2 regions of the Bradyrhizobium sp. SZCCHNS3016 genome follow, and region 1 is predicted to be linked to the other one. Evidence: riboswitches for the same ligand, from Rfam matches in the RefSeq annotation. Region 1 holds a riboswitch; the other holds the start of a gene.
The links. A riboswitch is a leader RNA that binds a small molecule or an ion and turns the genes downstream of it on or off. The one in region 1 is predicted to bind cobalamin.
Positions count from the first base shown of each region.

Region 1 (7,957 bases):
GATCGGAAGGGATGTGAGCCATGCTGGCGCGCGACTGGTACTACAACGAACGCAACCGGATCGGGCTCGACCATGCCGTGGCCTCGATCTATGGCTCGGGCGATGATGCCGACGAGCGCGCGCGCGCCGCTCTGAAGATGCTCGGCGTCAAGCCGGGCTGGCGGGTGGCGGACATCGGCTGCGGCAACGGCGTGCTGGCGACCGAGGCGGCGCTGATGGGCGCCGTCGTCGACGCCATCGACATCTCGCCGGCGATGCTGGCGCTGACCCGGATCTACAGCCGCGACCGCCGTACCGCGGTGCGGATGCATTCGGCGGGGCTGCTGTCGTTCGCCTATGAGGCTGCGACCTACGACCTGATCGCCAGCGAGTTCACGCTGCACCATCTGCCGGACTTCTGGAAGGCGGTGGCGCTGGCGCGCATCTTCGCGGCGCTGAAGCCGGGCGCGCAGTTCTTCCTGCGCGACATCGTCTATGTCAGCATGCCCGACGGCGCCGAGCGCTCGGTCGAGCAGTGGGCGGACTTCAACATCAAGAACCACGACCTCGCTCGCGACAGCGTCATCACCCACATGCGCGACGAGAACTCGACCTTCGCCTGGGTGATGGAGCGCATGCTCGCCGAGGTCGGATTCGTGACCGTCTCCGCCGACTACCACGCGCCGATGCACGCGACGTATGTGCTGCAGAAGCCGGCGGGGCAGGGGTAGGCACGCGGCGATGGTGAGTCTGGTGAACCCTGGCGGCGCGGACGTGCAGCCATACGGAGGGAGTGCTTGGCTGTACTTCGGGCCGAGACCTTTACGTGCGGCCATCCTTCGAGACGCCCGCCTTCGGCGGGCTCCTCAGGATGAGGATCTTCGTCGCGGCGTGCTGTTTCCCCTCATGGTGAGGAGCGCCGTCTTCGGCGCGTCTCGAACCATGAGGCCCGTGCCGCCCGATGTTGCGGGAGTAGGCTAACCATGTCCCAGCAGCTCCTCATCGCCTTCGTCACCTTCGCGTTCGTGATGGCGTTCACGCCAGGGCCGAACAACATCATGCTGCTGTCGTCGGGCGTGACCTACGGCTTCCGCCGCACGGTGCCGCACATGATGGGCGTCAGCTTCGGCTTCGCCTTCATGGTCGGCGCCGTCGGCTTCGGCCTCGCCACGGTGTTCATCTCCTATCCGGTGCTGCAGGAGGTGCTGAAATATCTCGGCGCCGCCTACCTGATCTATCTCGCCGTGGTGATCGCGTTCTCAGGATCGGCCAAGCCGGATGACGACACGACGCCGCGCGGCCCGATGTCGTTCTGGGGCGCGGCGCTGTTCCAGTGGGTCAACGCCAAGGGCTGGGTGATGGTGATCAGCACCATCACCGCCTATGCCGCGATCGCCAGCTTCCCTGCCAATGTCGCGCTGCAGGTCGGGATCAGCTTCGTGATGGCGATCGGCTCGACCATCACCTGGACCCTGTTCGGGACGGCGCTGCGGCCGCTGCTGAGTTCCGAACGCGCGGTGCGCGGCTTCAACATCCTGATGGCGGTGCTGCTGCTCGCCTCGCTCTATCCCGTCTTCATGGACGCATGAGGGAGGCGGCCGCCATGCGAGATCGGGGTTTCCAAGCAGGGCCAAAATGCTCTAGACACGGGCCGGATTTCGTCCGGGCGCAGCCGCCCGTGCCTCACCCAAGCGTCTGACTTTTCAGCCAATTCCGGCCATCTCAAAGAGGAAACGACAATGCGTGTCTACTACGATCGCGACGCCGATCTGAACCTGATCAAGGGCAAGAAGGTCGTCATCGTCGGCTACGGCAGCCAGGGCCACGCCCACGCGCTCAACCTGAAGGATTCCGGCGTCAAGGACGTCGCGATCGCGCTGCGCAAGGGCTCGGCTTCGGCCAAGAAGGCCGAGGGCGCCGGCTTCAAGGTGATGGAAGTCGCCGAGGCCGCCAAATGGGCCGACCTGGTGATGATGCTGACCCCGGACGAGCTGCAGGGCGACATCTATCGCGAGCACCTGCACGACAACATGAAGCAGGGCGCCGCGCTCGTGTTCGCCCACGGCCTCAACGTGCATTTCAACCTGCTGGACCCGCGCCCCGATCTCGACGTGCTGATGATCGCGCCGAAGGGCCCCGGCCACACCGTCCGCTCCGAATACCAGCGCGGCGGCGGCGTGCCCTGCCTGATCGCGATCGCCAAGGATTCCTCGGGCAATGCCCATGATCTCGGCCTGTCCTATGCGTCGGCGATCGGCGGCGGCCGCGCCGGCATCATCGAGACCACCTTCAAGGAAGAGTGCGAGACCGACCTGTTCGGCGAGCAGGCGGTGCTGTGCGGCGGCCTGGTCGAGCTGATCAAGGCCGGCTACGAGACCCTGACCGAGGCCGGCTACGCGCCGGAGATGGCCTATTTCGAGTGCCTCCACGAGGTGAAGCTGATCGTCGACCTGATCTATGAAGGCGGCATCGCCAACATGAACTACTCGATCTCCAACACCGCCGAATATGGCGAATACGTCACCGGCCCGCGCATCGTCACGGCCGAGACCAAGGCGGAGATGAAGAAGGTGCTCGGCGACATCCAGTCCGGCCGCTTCGCACGCGACTGGATGCTGGAGAACAAGGTCAACCAGACCTCGTTCAAGGCGACCCGCGCCAAGCTCGCCCAGCATCCGATCGAGGAGGTCGGCGCCCGGCTGCGCGACATGATGCCCTGGATCAAGAAGGGCGCGCTGGTCGACAAGTCGAAGAACTGAGTTCGCGCAGGACTTGCTGAGAATTGAGAACGGCGGGCCGAGGCCCGCCGTTTTTGTTTGGTAGGTGAGTCCTTAGGCTGTTTCAGGACGTCGCGCGGCGTGAGGCCAGCGGCGCGAGCAGGCGGACGATCTCGCTGACAGCGACCAGGCCGACGAGCCAGGCGGCGCTGGTCAGGCCGAGGCGGGCGACGATCGGGAGCGTGAAGCTCGCGGCACCGCCGAGTGCGGGCGTGGCGGCCAGCAGCACCAGCTCATACGCCGTGTAGGCGCCCAGCAGGGCGGCGGCAAAGGCGAGCGGAGCCGGGCTTGCGCGCAGAGCCTGCAGCACGCCCCGGGCCGTGGCAGTGGCGCTGAGCGCGGCGGCGCCGATCATCGCGCCCCAGGCCAGCGTGTTGGCATCGACCGGATAGTGCAGGGCGCCGAAGCCGATGCCCTGGTTGACCAGCCAGGCGCCGATCATCACCGGCAGCGCCGTGCGCAGCGGAAGCATGGCGGCCGCAATCACGGCGAAGGCCGCAAACGGCGTCGCGCAGGCGAACACGAAGCTCGCCAGCGCACAGGCGGTCGTCAGCAGCCCGAAACAAAACGCGGCTGCATGCCGCGGCGGGACGGGCGCGAGGCGAGCCTCGGAACCAGAGGGGGCGAGGACGTCGAGAGTCATGGAACATCTCCTGTTGTTGCAATTGTAGTCCAGTTTTGAGGCGGCTGTCAGCCGCTTCGGGAGGTCTGCATCACTGCACGCCGAAGCTCGCGAGCCGGATGCCGCCGAACACGCCGAAGCCGGGTGCCAGGAAGCCGGTCGGGTTCTGGGTGTGACGGTTGAACAGGTTATCGATCCGGCCAAACACCTTGACCTGGTCGGACAGCGCGTAGTCGCCGCGCAGGTTCACGAGCGTATAGCCGGGTGCGACGAGGCCGGTGGTCATGCCGTCGCGGCTGACATCGAGCCAGTCGCCGACCCGCAGCAAGGTGGCCGACAGGCTCAGCGCATCGATCGGCAGCCAGGTGGCGGTGGCGCTCCATTTCTCCTTCGGCCGGCGCAGCAATTGCTGGCCGGTGGCCGCGTCGACGGCGCGGGTGAAGGTGTAGTCCGCGCGCAGCGATATCCGATCGGTGAGCCGCGCCGTCACGAAGCTCTCGGTGCCTTCGGTAGTGGCGAGGCCGACATTGGCGTAGGAGGTGAAGGTCGCGTTGAAATTGATCAGGTTGGTGATGCTGTTGTGGAAGTAGGTCGTGCCGAAGCGGACGCGATCGTCGAACAGCGGCTGCTCGAAGCCGGCATCGTAGCCGGCGCTCTGCTCCGGCCGGAGGTTGGGATTGGCGAAGAAGTTGAACGCCGGGAAATCCTGGTGCAACTGGCTCAAGGTCGGTGCCTTGAAGCCGGTGCCGTAGCTCGCCTTCAGCTTGGTCTCGGTGACCGGCAGGATCACCGCCGGCGCGATCCGGTAGGTGCCATGGCCGCCGAACTGGTCGTTGACGTCGTTGCGCAGGCTCGCCACGACGAACCAGCGCTTCGCGAACTCGGTCTGCAGCTCGACGAAGCCGGCCTTGTTGCCGTTCTCGGCCGAAAGGTCGGTGGTCTTCAGCCGTTCGGTCTGCTGCTCCAGGCCGACGATCAGGTTGTTGCGCGGGGCGAGCTCGGTCACCGCGTGCCAGTCATATTTGATGCGCTCGCCGGTCGCGACCGCGGCGACGGGATTGCCGGCCGTCAGATCGGACGACCAGTTGTTCACATAGTTGACGCCGAAGTAGTTCCTGATGCGGCCGCCGAGCAGTGACCATACGGCTTCCTCGCGCGTCGCCAGTTGATGGACGGTATGGTTGCTCTGGGCGGCGTCGGGAAAGCTGGGAAGGCCGCTGTCGCCGGTGAACAGCAGGGTGGCGTCAGTGTAGCGGACCACCGAATTGAGCGTCCAGGCCTCGTTGAGATCGACGCCGAGCTTGGACGAGGCGGTGACGTTGTCGTAGGCGTTGCCGATGGCCTTCTGCCCCGCAGGCAGCAATTGCCACGGGGTCACCGGAACGTCACCGGCGTGCAGATGCGCGACGTTGACTGCGTAGTTGACATTGTCCTGAGAGCCGCTCAGCCCCGCGCTCTGGTTGAAGGTCTTGAACGAGCCGCTCTCGACCGAGGCGGTCGCCCGCGCCGGTCCGTCGCCCTTGCGCGTGACCACCGAGATGACGCCGCCGATGGCATCGGAGCCGTACAGCCCGCTCTGCGGCCCGCGCAGCACCTCGAGCTGTTGGATGTCGGCGGCGAGCAGATGTGCGAAATCGAACGCGCCGTTGCCGTTGGTGACGTCGCCTGCGTCGATGCCGTCGATGATGAGCTTGGTGTGGTTGGCATTGGTGCCGCGCATGAAGACGTTGGTCTGGCCGCCCGGGCCGCCGGCCTGCACGATGTTCAATCCGGGGACCGTGCTCAGGATGTCCGGCACGGTGCGGGCCTGCTGCGCGGCGATATCCTTGTCGGTCACCACGGTGATCGCATTCGCGACGTTGGCGACCGGCGTCACAACGCCGGTCGGGCTGACGGCGACGGGGGCGCTGGCCGGCGCTGCCGGCTTTGCAGCCGGCGTCTGCCGTCGCGCGGCGTTGCGGGTTGGAGAACCGCCGGACACCGCCCGCCCTGCGGCAGCCGGCTTGCGCGGCGCGTCAACCTCGACCGGCGGCAAAAGGTTGGGGGAGGCGGATTGCTGCGCGGCTGCCGGGAAAGCACCGAGCAGCGCAAACGACGCGAGGACGCAGAGCGACGACAGAACGGCGCGATGCCGCCTGGCATGGGGAACGGGAGACACGAGTGACCTCGGCATGACGTCAGTGGCACGTCACCGCGAACGAGGTCTCACGCAGACCTTTGCAGACCTGCCTGAAAACGATGCCAATAACGCCCCGACCGGCATCCTCGCGTGTGACCACGGCTGACGGCAGGTCTCCTGGCTCGCGGGTCGTCACCTCCACGTCGCCTTCCCGGGACCGAGATTTCCCAGTGGCCTATGACGCGAGATTCGCCGCTTACAGTTGCGGGGGCAGCTGCGGCCTTCGATCTCGTCTCTTGCGAGACGCATCCGGCACCGCATTCCCTTTTGAGCCCCGGTCGAGGGGCACCGTCACGATCAGCGTAGGAGTGCGGGCGCACCAAAGTCAATCCGGCGCCCGGTGATCTCCTGGCGATAACGCTGGCCGGTCGGCTTGATGATGCCCGGCCGCCTGCGACAACCATAGCTGTCGTCCCTGCGTTTGCAGGGACGACAGCGGAGTATGAGGAGGCTCGCGAGTCGTTGCTGATGAGGATTGCGTCTTGTGAGCACCCGCTCACTTCTCGACCTTGTTGTGCACCATCCAGAACCGCAGCGTGCGCTGGGCGGTGTCGAGCGACAGCCGGGCATAGTCGCGCTCGGCGAGCTTCAGGGTGTCGCTGTCGATGGCGTGCTTGATCGGCCGGTGGGTCAGGATCTTCGCCACCACCGACCAGGCCAGCCTGGCGGCACGGCAGGGGATCAGCACGATGTCGGTGCGCGGGCCTTCGAGCACCTTGGCCATCATCTCGGTCGGCACGTTGTTGAGCAGGCCGAGTGCGGCGGAAACCTCGCCGAAGCGGCGGGTCTCGGCGAAGAAGGCGATGGCGGCATCGTTGAGCTCGTTCAGCCCCTTCATGCGCTTGACGGCCTCTTCGGCCAGCGTGAAGTCGCGGCCGACCAGGCCGCCGTCGCTGCGCGCGACGTCCGCGATGGCCTTGAGGATCTTCTTGATCTCCTGCTGCAACGCTGGCGGCGCCGAGGCCATCAGCTTGGCGCGCACGGCTTCGGTGGCGCGGCGTAAGAGGTCGCGCAGGTGCTTGGTGGGCAGGTCGACGCGCAGCCCGATGATCTCGGACAGTTCGTCGTCATCCGCGGCATGCGCCATCATCCCGGAATAGCCGGTATCGGAGAAGCGCGCGGTCTGGTTGTTGGCGAGCTTGCGGATGACCCGGCGCTCGCCGCGGTCGACGATGATGTCGGTCACCGCCTCGGTCAGATGCGGACGGCTGGAGATCGCCATCAGGTGATCCTGGCCCTTGGTCGCCGCGACCTCGACCAGCGTATGCTCGGTCAGCCGGCTCGAGTGCATCAGCACGCTCTCGGCCACCGAGATTTCGTCGTCACGGGCGAGCTGCTGGATCAATTCGACGGGCGCGTAGTCGACCGGCGCGAGATGCTTGGAGAGCTCGGCCCGCGCGCGGGTCTCTACTCGCGAGACCAGCATGCACAGCACATTGTCGAACACCTTGATCTGGTCCTCGGTGAGGCGTTCGCCGTCATGCAGGAACAGATTGGTGACCTGGCGCAGCGTGTTGACGCGCTTCGCCGAGGAGCCGCTGCGGACGGCCTCTTCGAGCTCGGTGATGATGGAGTGTTCTGAAGGCGGAAGCTGTTCTGGCTGTGACACGATCGCGCTCGTTTGTCCGGATGGCCGGAGCGACAGCGACGCGCTTGTGATCCCGCTGCAAGGCTCTCGGCCGGAGCAGTTTTCGGCACGGGCGATAACAACGCGTTAGGGTCGGAGGACGTAGTACCCCGGAGAAACACGGATACGGAAAATTAAGGCGATACGCGTAGAGGGGGGACGACGAGCTGGAGCCGGTCTTCCGGAGATTCGCCGGACAGGCGATGGAATGAGGCCCGAACACCTCCCCGCAGACGCGGTGACGACAGGCCAGCGAAACGGAAAGGTTAATGATCTCATAAGGTCACAGACCTTCCTTCATCCAGTTTGCTCGCTGCCATCGATCTCACGTCAGCTGTCATCCTCCCAAGCATTGAAACTTAAATCCCAATCTTGCCGCGGCCATTTTGCTGTGCGCCGTGCGCTGCGTGCCGTCTCCCGGTGTTCCGGGGCGGGCTCGGCGGGGATGACCTCGTGCGAAAAATCAGCGCCAGCATCGCGCCGCATCCCGTGCGATAATCGCCGCGCAAATCGTTGAGGTCACCATGAAATCCGTCGTCATCACCGGGGCTTCCACCGGCATCGGCTTCGCCTGTTCGAAGCTCCTGCTCGCGCGTGGCTTCCACGTGTTCGGCAGCGTTCGCAAGCAGGCTGATGCAGACCGTCTGCGCAGCGAGCTCGGCGCCAACTTCACGCCGCTGCTGTTCGATGTGACCGACGAAGCGGCGGTGAAGGCGGCCGCCGGCGAGGTGCGAGCGGCGCTCAAGGGCGAGACGCTCGCCGGTCTCGTCAAC
Region 1 is NZ_JAUETE010000001.1:513,305-521,261, forward strand. It holds gene ilvN (acetolactate synthase small subunit) at 1-17, shown strand, start outside; gene QW881_RS02390 (class I SAM-dependent methyltransferase) at 21-710, shown strand; gene QW881_RS02395 (LysE family translocator) at 963-1,568, shown strand; gene ilvC (ketol-acid reductoisomerase) at 1,719-2,738, shown strand; gene QW881_RS02405 (hypothetical protein) at 2,821-3,399, opposite strand; gene QW881_RS02410 (TonB-dependent receptor plug domain-containing protein) at 3,470-5,551, opposite strand; cobalamin riboswitch at 5,647-5,865, opposite strand; gene QW881_RS02415 (DUF2336 domain-containing protein) at 6,054-7,166, opposite strand; gene QW881_RS02420 (SDR family oxidoreductase) at 7,709-7,957, shown strand, end outside.

Region 2 (7,957 bases), on a different contig from region 1:
GGCGCGCGCGCCCAGCACGACGCGGTCGACATAGAGATCGACCGACATCGGATGCTTCAGCCGTTTCAAGCTGGCGAGGCGCAGGCTCAGCAGCTCATCCGACGACGCGGTCCAGGCCTCGGCCAGCGCCGAGAGGTCGGTGTCCGAGAACGACAGCACGACGATCTCGGCCGGCGACTGTGCAAGATCCACGGCCTGTTCGAGGTCGTCGAGATCCGCGCCCGTTGTCGCCAGCAGGTGCATCGGTGACGCCTATCCTGTGATCAGGCTCTGGATGGCAGCGGCATCGAGGCCGCGCTCGCCGATGATCACCAGCCGCCCCTGCCGCGATTCGCCCGAGCGCCACGGGCGCTCGAACTGATGCTGGATGCGGCTGCCAACGGCCTGCACCAGGAGGCGCAGCGGCTTGCCGGCGACTTCCACGAACCCTTTCACCCGCAACACATCATGCGCGTCGACGGCGGCCGCGATGCGGTCGACGAGCGCATCGGGCGAAGCCTGCGCCGGAACGTCGAGCACGAAACTCTCGAAATCGTCGTGATCGTGCTCGGCCTCGTTGTCGTGATGTGACGGTCGGGCCGCGAGATCGTCCTCCGCTGCGGCACCGAGCCCGAGCAGAATTGAAGCCGACAGCCTGCCGTGCTCCGTCGCGATCACCTTGACGGCACGCTGCACCTTCGCCGCGATCTCGGCCGCGACATCCTTGCGCTGCTCCTCGCTCATCAGGTCGCTCTTGTTCATCACGACGAGATCGGCGCACAGCAGCTGATCCTCGTAGACCTCCTCCAGCGGGTTGTCGTGATCGAGCGAAGCATCACTGGCGCGCTGCGCGGCGAGCGCCTCGGGATCATCGGCGAAGCGTCCCGCGACCACCGCCGGACCATCGACGACCGCAACGACGCCGTCGACGGTGACGCGCGTCGCGATCTCGGGCCAATTGAAGGCCTGCACCAGCGGCTTCGGCAGCGCCAGCCCCGAGGTCTCGATCACGATATGCTCCGGCGGCTCCTTCTGATCCAGCAGGCTCCTGAGCGCGGGCACGAAATCATCGGCAACGGTGCAGCACAGGCAGCCGTTCGACAGCTCGACGATGCGATCCTCCGGACAATCCGGCACGCCGCAACCCTTCAGGATGTCGCCGTCGATGCCGACATCGCCGAACTCGTTGACGATGATGGCGAGCCGGCGACCGTTCGCGGTCTCGATCAGGTTGCGCACCAGCGTGGTCTTGCCGGCGCCGAGGAAACCGGTGACGATGGTGCAAGGCGTCTTGGCGAACGACTTCGTCATGGCGATACGATCTCTCGTTTCAGCGTGGTGCTGACAGCGCGGGAACGCGCGCAACGGTGTTCTTGCGGATGTATTCGGGACGCTCGCGCCAGGCCGGCAGGCCGGCGTCATGGCGCTGATGCAGCTGGGCGAATGTCAGCACATCCTGAACATGCAGATCCGGATCGAGCGCGCCGAGCACATAGGTCCATTTGCCCGGCGCCGTCACTGCAACCGTGCACGCACGATTGCAGTTGGACAGGCACTCGACGCCGACCACGGCGACACCGGCGCGCTGCGCGGTCGGCAACGTCTCGATCGCGGCGAGCAAACGGGCTCCGGCCCGCGGCTGATCAGGCGGCGTAGGTTCCGTCCCCTGCGAACGGCAGGTGACGCAGACGAACAGCGTCGTCTCACCAGTCTCTGATGCGGTCATCAATCAGCCGATCACGCCGGCCGCCGTCGCCGCGGCGACGCCCCCCACCAGCACGATGGCAGCGCCCGCGAGCCGCAGCGCCAGCGGCGCAGCCGCTTTGGCCTTCGCCGACAGCAGCCTGGTGCCGAGGAACGCGCCGGCGGCGATGAGGGTCTGGATCACGAGCAGGCCGGCGAGATAGGCCCCGAGCGGGGTGTTCTCTGCCCCGACGATCGATTCACCCAGCGCATAGCCGTGGACGAGGCCGGTCACAGCGAACAGGCCGGCGACGGGCAGCACGCCGAAACCGCCACGCATCACCACCACCAGACCGACCACGGCGGTGGTCAGGCCGACCAGCAGCTCGGCAGCCGGGATGTTGGCCTTGGCCACATGAAGACCGACGCCCGCGATCATCGCGGTGGTGAAGGCGAGCACCGGCGCGAAGCCGCGGCCCAGAAATGCTGCGACGATGCCCGCACCGACGATGGCGGCCAGATGGTCGATTCCGATCACAGGATGGCCGAGGCCGGACAGCAGGCCCTGCGCAAACGTCTGCGGCAGCTTGCCCCCCATCATGTGATGCGCGAAGGCGGGATCGGCGGCGAGCAGCACCAGGCTCGCGGCTGCAAAGGTCGTGGTACGGGTCAACTTCATGGCCGTCTCCGTCGCTTGCCGGCTCCCCAGAGGACCGGACGATGCGCTGCATCCGACGGCATCCCACCCATCCCGGCGGGATCAGAACCAGCATCGCGACTCCCCGCGCGACGGGTCGGCCAACAGCAATGTCGACGGCAGGTCTCCTGGCTCTCGGGTCACCGCGTGAAGCCACCTTCCCGGTTTCCCAGTGGTGTCTTGGCCTCACACTCGCCGATTACAGTTGCGGGGGCAGCCACGGCCTTGGGTCAAGAACCCGCACCGTGTTCCCTAAATCTCTCCTTTCGGAGAACCGTCATCTGTTAGATACGGGTCGCGCCAAAGCCCGTCAATCGGAATCGTCCCCCATGGTCCCCGCCCGCCCGCATCCCGCCCTGCCGCGCCTGACCCTGGTGCTCGGCGGCGCGCGTTCCGGCAAGAGCCGTCATGCCGAGGCGCTCGTGACCGCCTTTCCCGCACCTTGGACCTATGTTGCGACCGCGCAGGCGTTCGACGATGAGATGAAGGACCGAATCGCGCAGCACAAGGCGCGCCGCACCGAGGGATGGCAGACGTTGGAGACCACACATGATCTTGCAGGCCTGGTCCGTGCACGGGCAAATTCGAGCGTGCCGATGCTGATCGATTGCCTGACGCTGTGGCTCAGCAATGTGATGTTCGCCGACATGGACGTGGCGGCAAGATCAGCCGAGTTGATCGACGCGCTCAGGAACGCGCATGGCCCGATCGTGGCCGTGTCCAACGAAGTTGGACTTGGCATCGTGCCGGACAACGCGCTCGCGCGCGCCTTTCGCGATGCCCAGGGGCGACTGAACCAGGACGTCGCGGCCGTGGCCGATCGCGTGATCCTGATGGCGGCGGGACTGCCGCTGACGTTGAAGTGACTAGGAGAAAATGTCGATGACCGGAAGCGCCGACGATTCACGCCACAAAGCGAAGATGGAGAACCGCAAAGCGGTGCAGGATGCTGAGGTCGCCTCCAAGACCGTGGAGAAGGGCCTGCTGATCGTTCACACCGGCAAGGGCAAGGGCAAATCGACGGCGGCGTGGGGCTTGATGCTGCGCGCACTCGGTCGCGGTTTTCGCATCGGCGTCGTGCAGTTCGGCAAGGGCGCGTGGGAAACCGGCGAGCGCAAGGCGATCGAGAAGTTCGGCGATCAGGTGTCGTGGCACACGCTCGGGGAAGGCTTTACGTGGGAGACGCAGGATCGGGCGCGCGACGTCGCCGCGGCGGAGCGCGCCTGGGCGAAGGCAAAGGAGCTGATGGCGGATCCGTCGATCCGGTTGCTCGTCCTCGATGAGCTCAACATCGCGCTGCGCTATGATCACCTTGATATCGCAGACGTCGTCGCCACGCTGGCAGGGCGCCGTCCCGATCTGCACGTCGTCGTCACCGGGCGCAACGCCAAGCCGGAGCTGATCGAGGCCGCCGATCTCGTCACCGAGATGAACCTCGTGAAGCATCACTTCGCAGCCGGCGTGAAGGCGCAGGAAGGCATCGAGTACTAGGCTCATGAGCGCGCGCGCCATCATGTTCCAGGGCACCGGTTCCGACGTCGGCAAATCGCTGATCGTCGCGGGGCTCGCGCGCGCGCTGACATTGCGCGGCCTCAAGGTGGCGCCGTTCAAGCCGCAGAACATGTCGAACAACGCCGCCGTCACCGCTGATGGCGGCGAGATCGGCCGTGCCCAGGCGCTGCAGGCGCGCGCGGCGCGGCGGCCGATGACGGTGCACATGAACCCGGTGCTGCTGAAACCGCAGAGCGAGATCGGCTCGCAGGTCGTGGTCCAGGGTCGCGTCATCGGCAACGCCAAGGCATCCGCCTATCAGGCGATGAAGCCGCAACTGATGGCGGCCGTGCTCGACAGCTTCCATCACCTCGCAGCGGATGCCGACATCGTGCTGGTCGAAGGCGCAGGCTCCGCCTCCGAGATCAACCTGCGCGCGGGCGACATCGCCAACATGGGCTTTGCGCAAGCGACGCAGATTCCGGTGGTGCTGATCGGCGATATCGATCGGGGCGGCGTGATTGCAAGCGTGGTCGGCACCAAGACTGTGATCCCGCCGGACGATGCCGCGCGCGTGGCAGGTTTCCTCGTCAACAAGTTTCGCGGCGATCCGGCCTTGTTTGCGTCGGGCATGAACGAGATTGCGCAGCGGACGGGCTGGACATCGCTCGGGCTCATTCCGCATTTTCCGGATGCGCGCCGCCTGCCAGCGGAGGACGCGCTTGGCCTGGCTGAACGCGGATCATCGGGAGGACAACGGCCGAAGGTCGTCATCCTCGCCTACCCGCGCATTTCCAATTTCGACGAGTTCGATCCGTTGCGGCTGGAAGATGGAATCGATCTGCAGTTTTTGCGGCCAGGCACGCCGATCCCCGGCGACGCATCGATGGTGATCCTGCCGGGCTCGAAGGCGACGATCGCCGATCTCGCCGCCCTGCGTGGCGCCGGCTGGGACATCGATCTTATCGCGCATCTGCGCCGCGGCGGTCGCGTGCTCGGCATCTGCGGCGGATATCAGATGCTGGGGCACGTGATCAGCGATCCCGACGGACACGAGGGAGCACCTGGTTCCGTCGCGGGACTTGGCCTGCTCGACGTCGAAACGACATTGACCGATGACAAGGCGTTGCGCGAGGTCCAGGGCACGCTGACGGAAGATCAGCTGTCGTTCCGCGGTTACGAGATGCATATCGGCCGCACTGACGGACCGGCGACACAGAGCCCCTTCCTGACCTTCTCCGACGGCCGTCGCGATGGCGCCATCGCAGCGAATGGCCTGGTTACCGGCTGCTACGTGCATGGCCTGTTCGCCGATGATGGCCTGCGCGCCCATTGGCTGCGCGGCCTCGGCGCGACGACGAGCGGCTTATCCTATGAGACCGATGTGGACACGACGTTGGATGCACTCGCGGCGCATCTCGAGCGCTACGTCGACGTGGACCGAATCCTCGCATTGGCGAGCAAGCCCGCGCCGGCCGTGGCGGCTACAGGATCCTGACCAGGACGAATCCTGCGACGACCAGGACCTGAACCAGACAGGCCAGCCGATAAAGCCGCAAGGCGCTCCGGATGTCGGAGGCGTTGAGATCGGCGCGCCCGTCGCCCATCCAGGCATCGGTGACGAGATGACCGTGATAGACGCGCGGCCCCGCCAGGCGCAGTCCGAGCGCACCGGCCATCGCCGCTTCCGGCCAGCCGGCGTTGGGCGAACGGTGCTTCGACGCATCACGTGCAACAGCTCGCACCGCGGCCGAAGCCGAGGCGCTCGGGATGCAGGCCGCAGCGGCTGCGATCCACAGCGCGGACAGGCGCGAGGCCGGCAAGTTGACGAGATCGTCGAGCCGCGCCGCCGCCCAGCCGAACGCGCGGTGCCGGTCCGAGAGATGACCGATCATGCTGTCCGCGGTGTTGAGAGCCTTGTAGATCAGGATACCTGGAAGACCACCGACGACGAGCCAGAACACAGGTGCGACGACGCCATCGGAGAAGTTTTCTGCCAGGCTCTCGATCGCGGCCCGCGCAACGCCGGCTTCATCCAGCCGATCGGGATCGCGGCCGACGATCATCGAGACGGCTCTGCGGCCGCCCTCGAGCCCCTCCTGCTCCAGTCCCTCTGCAACCGCGGCGACATGCGTGTCGAGACTGCGCTGGGCCAGCAGGCTGCTTGCCGCCACACCAAGGATGATGGTTGCGGCCGGCTCGCCGACGAGCGCCTGCATCACCCATGCTGCGGCGAGGCCGATGGTCATCATGCCGGCCACGAGCAGACAGACGAGCCCGACGCCGCGCGCTCGTCGCGCGGCAAAGCCGTCTGCTGCCCCGTTCCAGCGGCGGTCCGCCCATGCTATCAGCGCACCCATCCACATCACGGGATGGCCGATCCGCCGCACCAGGACCTGGGGATAACCGACCGCCGCCTCGACGAGCAGCGCCGTGAGCGCGAGAGAGACGAACATCGATCTCCGCTGAAGGAAAGACATGTAAAGGAAAGAGATGGACGACAGAGCGACTAGCATGCGCGCGGACCAGCCGGAAGCGATCCTTCACGGCGGCGATCTCGCTGCGATCAGCCGTCGCTATCCGGATGCGCCACAGCCGTGGATCGATCTGTCGACCGGCATCAATCCCGTAGCCTACCCGGTGCCGACCATCCCGCCCGCAAGTTGGGCGCGCTTGCCGGCCCAAGCCGAAGACGACGCGCTGTGTGCAGCGGCTGCTGCGCGCTATGGCGTGGCGGGGCCCGAAATGATCGTTGCCGCGCCCGGCACGCAGGCGCTGTTGCAGATCCTGCCGCAGCTGCGCCCACGCTCGAGGGTTGCCGTGCTCGCCCCGACCTACGAGGAGCATGCGCTGTGCTGGCGCCGCTGTGGGCATCGCGTCGGTCTGGTCGATGATGTCGATGCGCTCGCCGATGCTGATGTTGCCATCGTCGTGAATCCCAACAATCCCACCGGCCGCCTGCTGCCCCGCGATGTGCTGGTCGGATTGGCCGCGACCTTGCGCCGGCGCGACGGCCTGCTGATCGTCGACGAAGCATTCGTAGATCTCCATGCCGCCGATGCCAGCCTCGCAGCCGACCTGCCGCCGGCGACGATCGTGCTGCGCTCGTTCGGCAAGGCCTACGGCCTTGCCGGCGTCCGCCTCGGTTTCGCGATCGGCTCCGCAGACGTCGTCCGCCGACTCCGCGACGAGCTCGGGCCTTGGGCCGTATCCGGACCTGCGCTCGCGATCGGAACGACGGCCTTGGCCGACGCTGCGTGGCTGGAGCAGACACGTGCGCGGCTGGCGAACGACTGTCAGCGCATCGACGATCTTCTGAGCAAGGCCGGCTGCGCGGTCATCGGCGGCACGCCGCTGTTCAGGCTGATCACATCGCCGAACGCGCCTGACATCGCCGAGCGGCTCGCCCGGCACGGCATCCACGTCCGACGCTTTCCGGCTCAGCCGAGCTGGCTGCGCTTCGGCCTGCCGGGCAATGCGTCCGAGTGGCACCGGCTGGCGCCGGCGCTCGGCGATGCCTTCTAACCGAGCACGCAGGCGGCAAGCAGCAGCGTTTCCGTGACCTCGATGCTGGCGCCATGGCAATCGCCGGTGATGCCGCCGAGCCGCCATTGCCAGTAGAACGCGACCGCCGGAACGAGACCAATCGCGATCAGCGTCGGCACCGCGCCGGCCAGCGCGCCGATCGCGAGTGCGCCGCCCCAGGCGACGATGACGTTCCAGCCGACGCTGTTCGAGATGCTCGCCCCCAGCCCCGGCTTCAACGACAGCAGGGTCTTATTGCAGATCAAAGTCCCCCAGCGTGCCCAGGCCGGGATCAGCACCAGCGCCCAGGCCGTCGGGCCCGTCGCCAGCTCGGCGATCAGCACCAGCTTGGCGGCGATCTGCAAGCTGATCGCGACGACGGCAAAGCTGCCGGCATGGGGATCGCCCAGCACGGCGATGAAGCGTTCCGGCTTGCCATGCGAGGCGCCGAACGCATCGGCGACGTCGCCGAGCCCGTCGAGATGCAGCGCGCCGGTGATCCAGATCCAGGCGACCAGCACGGCCAGCGCAACGATCCACGGATCAGCGCCGTGGAGCAGCCGGGCGACCACCGCCAGACAG
Region 2 is NZ_JAUETE010000011.1:32,362-40,318, forward strand. It holds gene cobN (cobaltochelatase subunit CobN) at 1-243, opposite strand, end outside; gene cobW (cobalamin biosynthesis protein CobW) at 253-1,290, opposite strand; gene QW881_RS20855 (DUF1636 domain-containing protein) at 1,310-1,705, opposite strand; gene QW881_RS20860 (HupE/UreJ family protein) at 1,709-2,341, opposite strand; cobalamin riboswitch at 2,460-2,653, opposite strand; gene cobU (bifunctional adenosylcobinamide kinase/adenosylcobinamide-phosphate guanylyltransferase) at 2,689-3,225, shown strand; gene cobO (cob(I)yrinic acid a,c-diamide adenosyltransferase) at 3,242-3,850, shown strand; gene QW881_RS20875 (cobyric acid synthase) at 3,855-5,348, shown strand; gene cbiB (adenosylcobinamide-phosphate synthase CbiB) at 5,335-6,306, opposite strand; gene cobD (threonine-phosphate decarboxylase CobD) at 6,344-7,375, shown strand; gene QW881_RS20890 (adenosylcobinamide-GDP ribazoletransferase) at 7,372-7,957, opposite strand, start outside.
Region 2: it holds a riboswitch for cobalamin, as region 1 does, so the genes downstream of both, QW881_RS20860 (HupE/UreJ family protein) here and QW881_RS02410 (TonB-dependent receptor plug domain-containing protein) in region 1, are expected to answer to the same signal.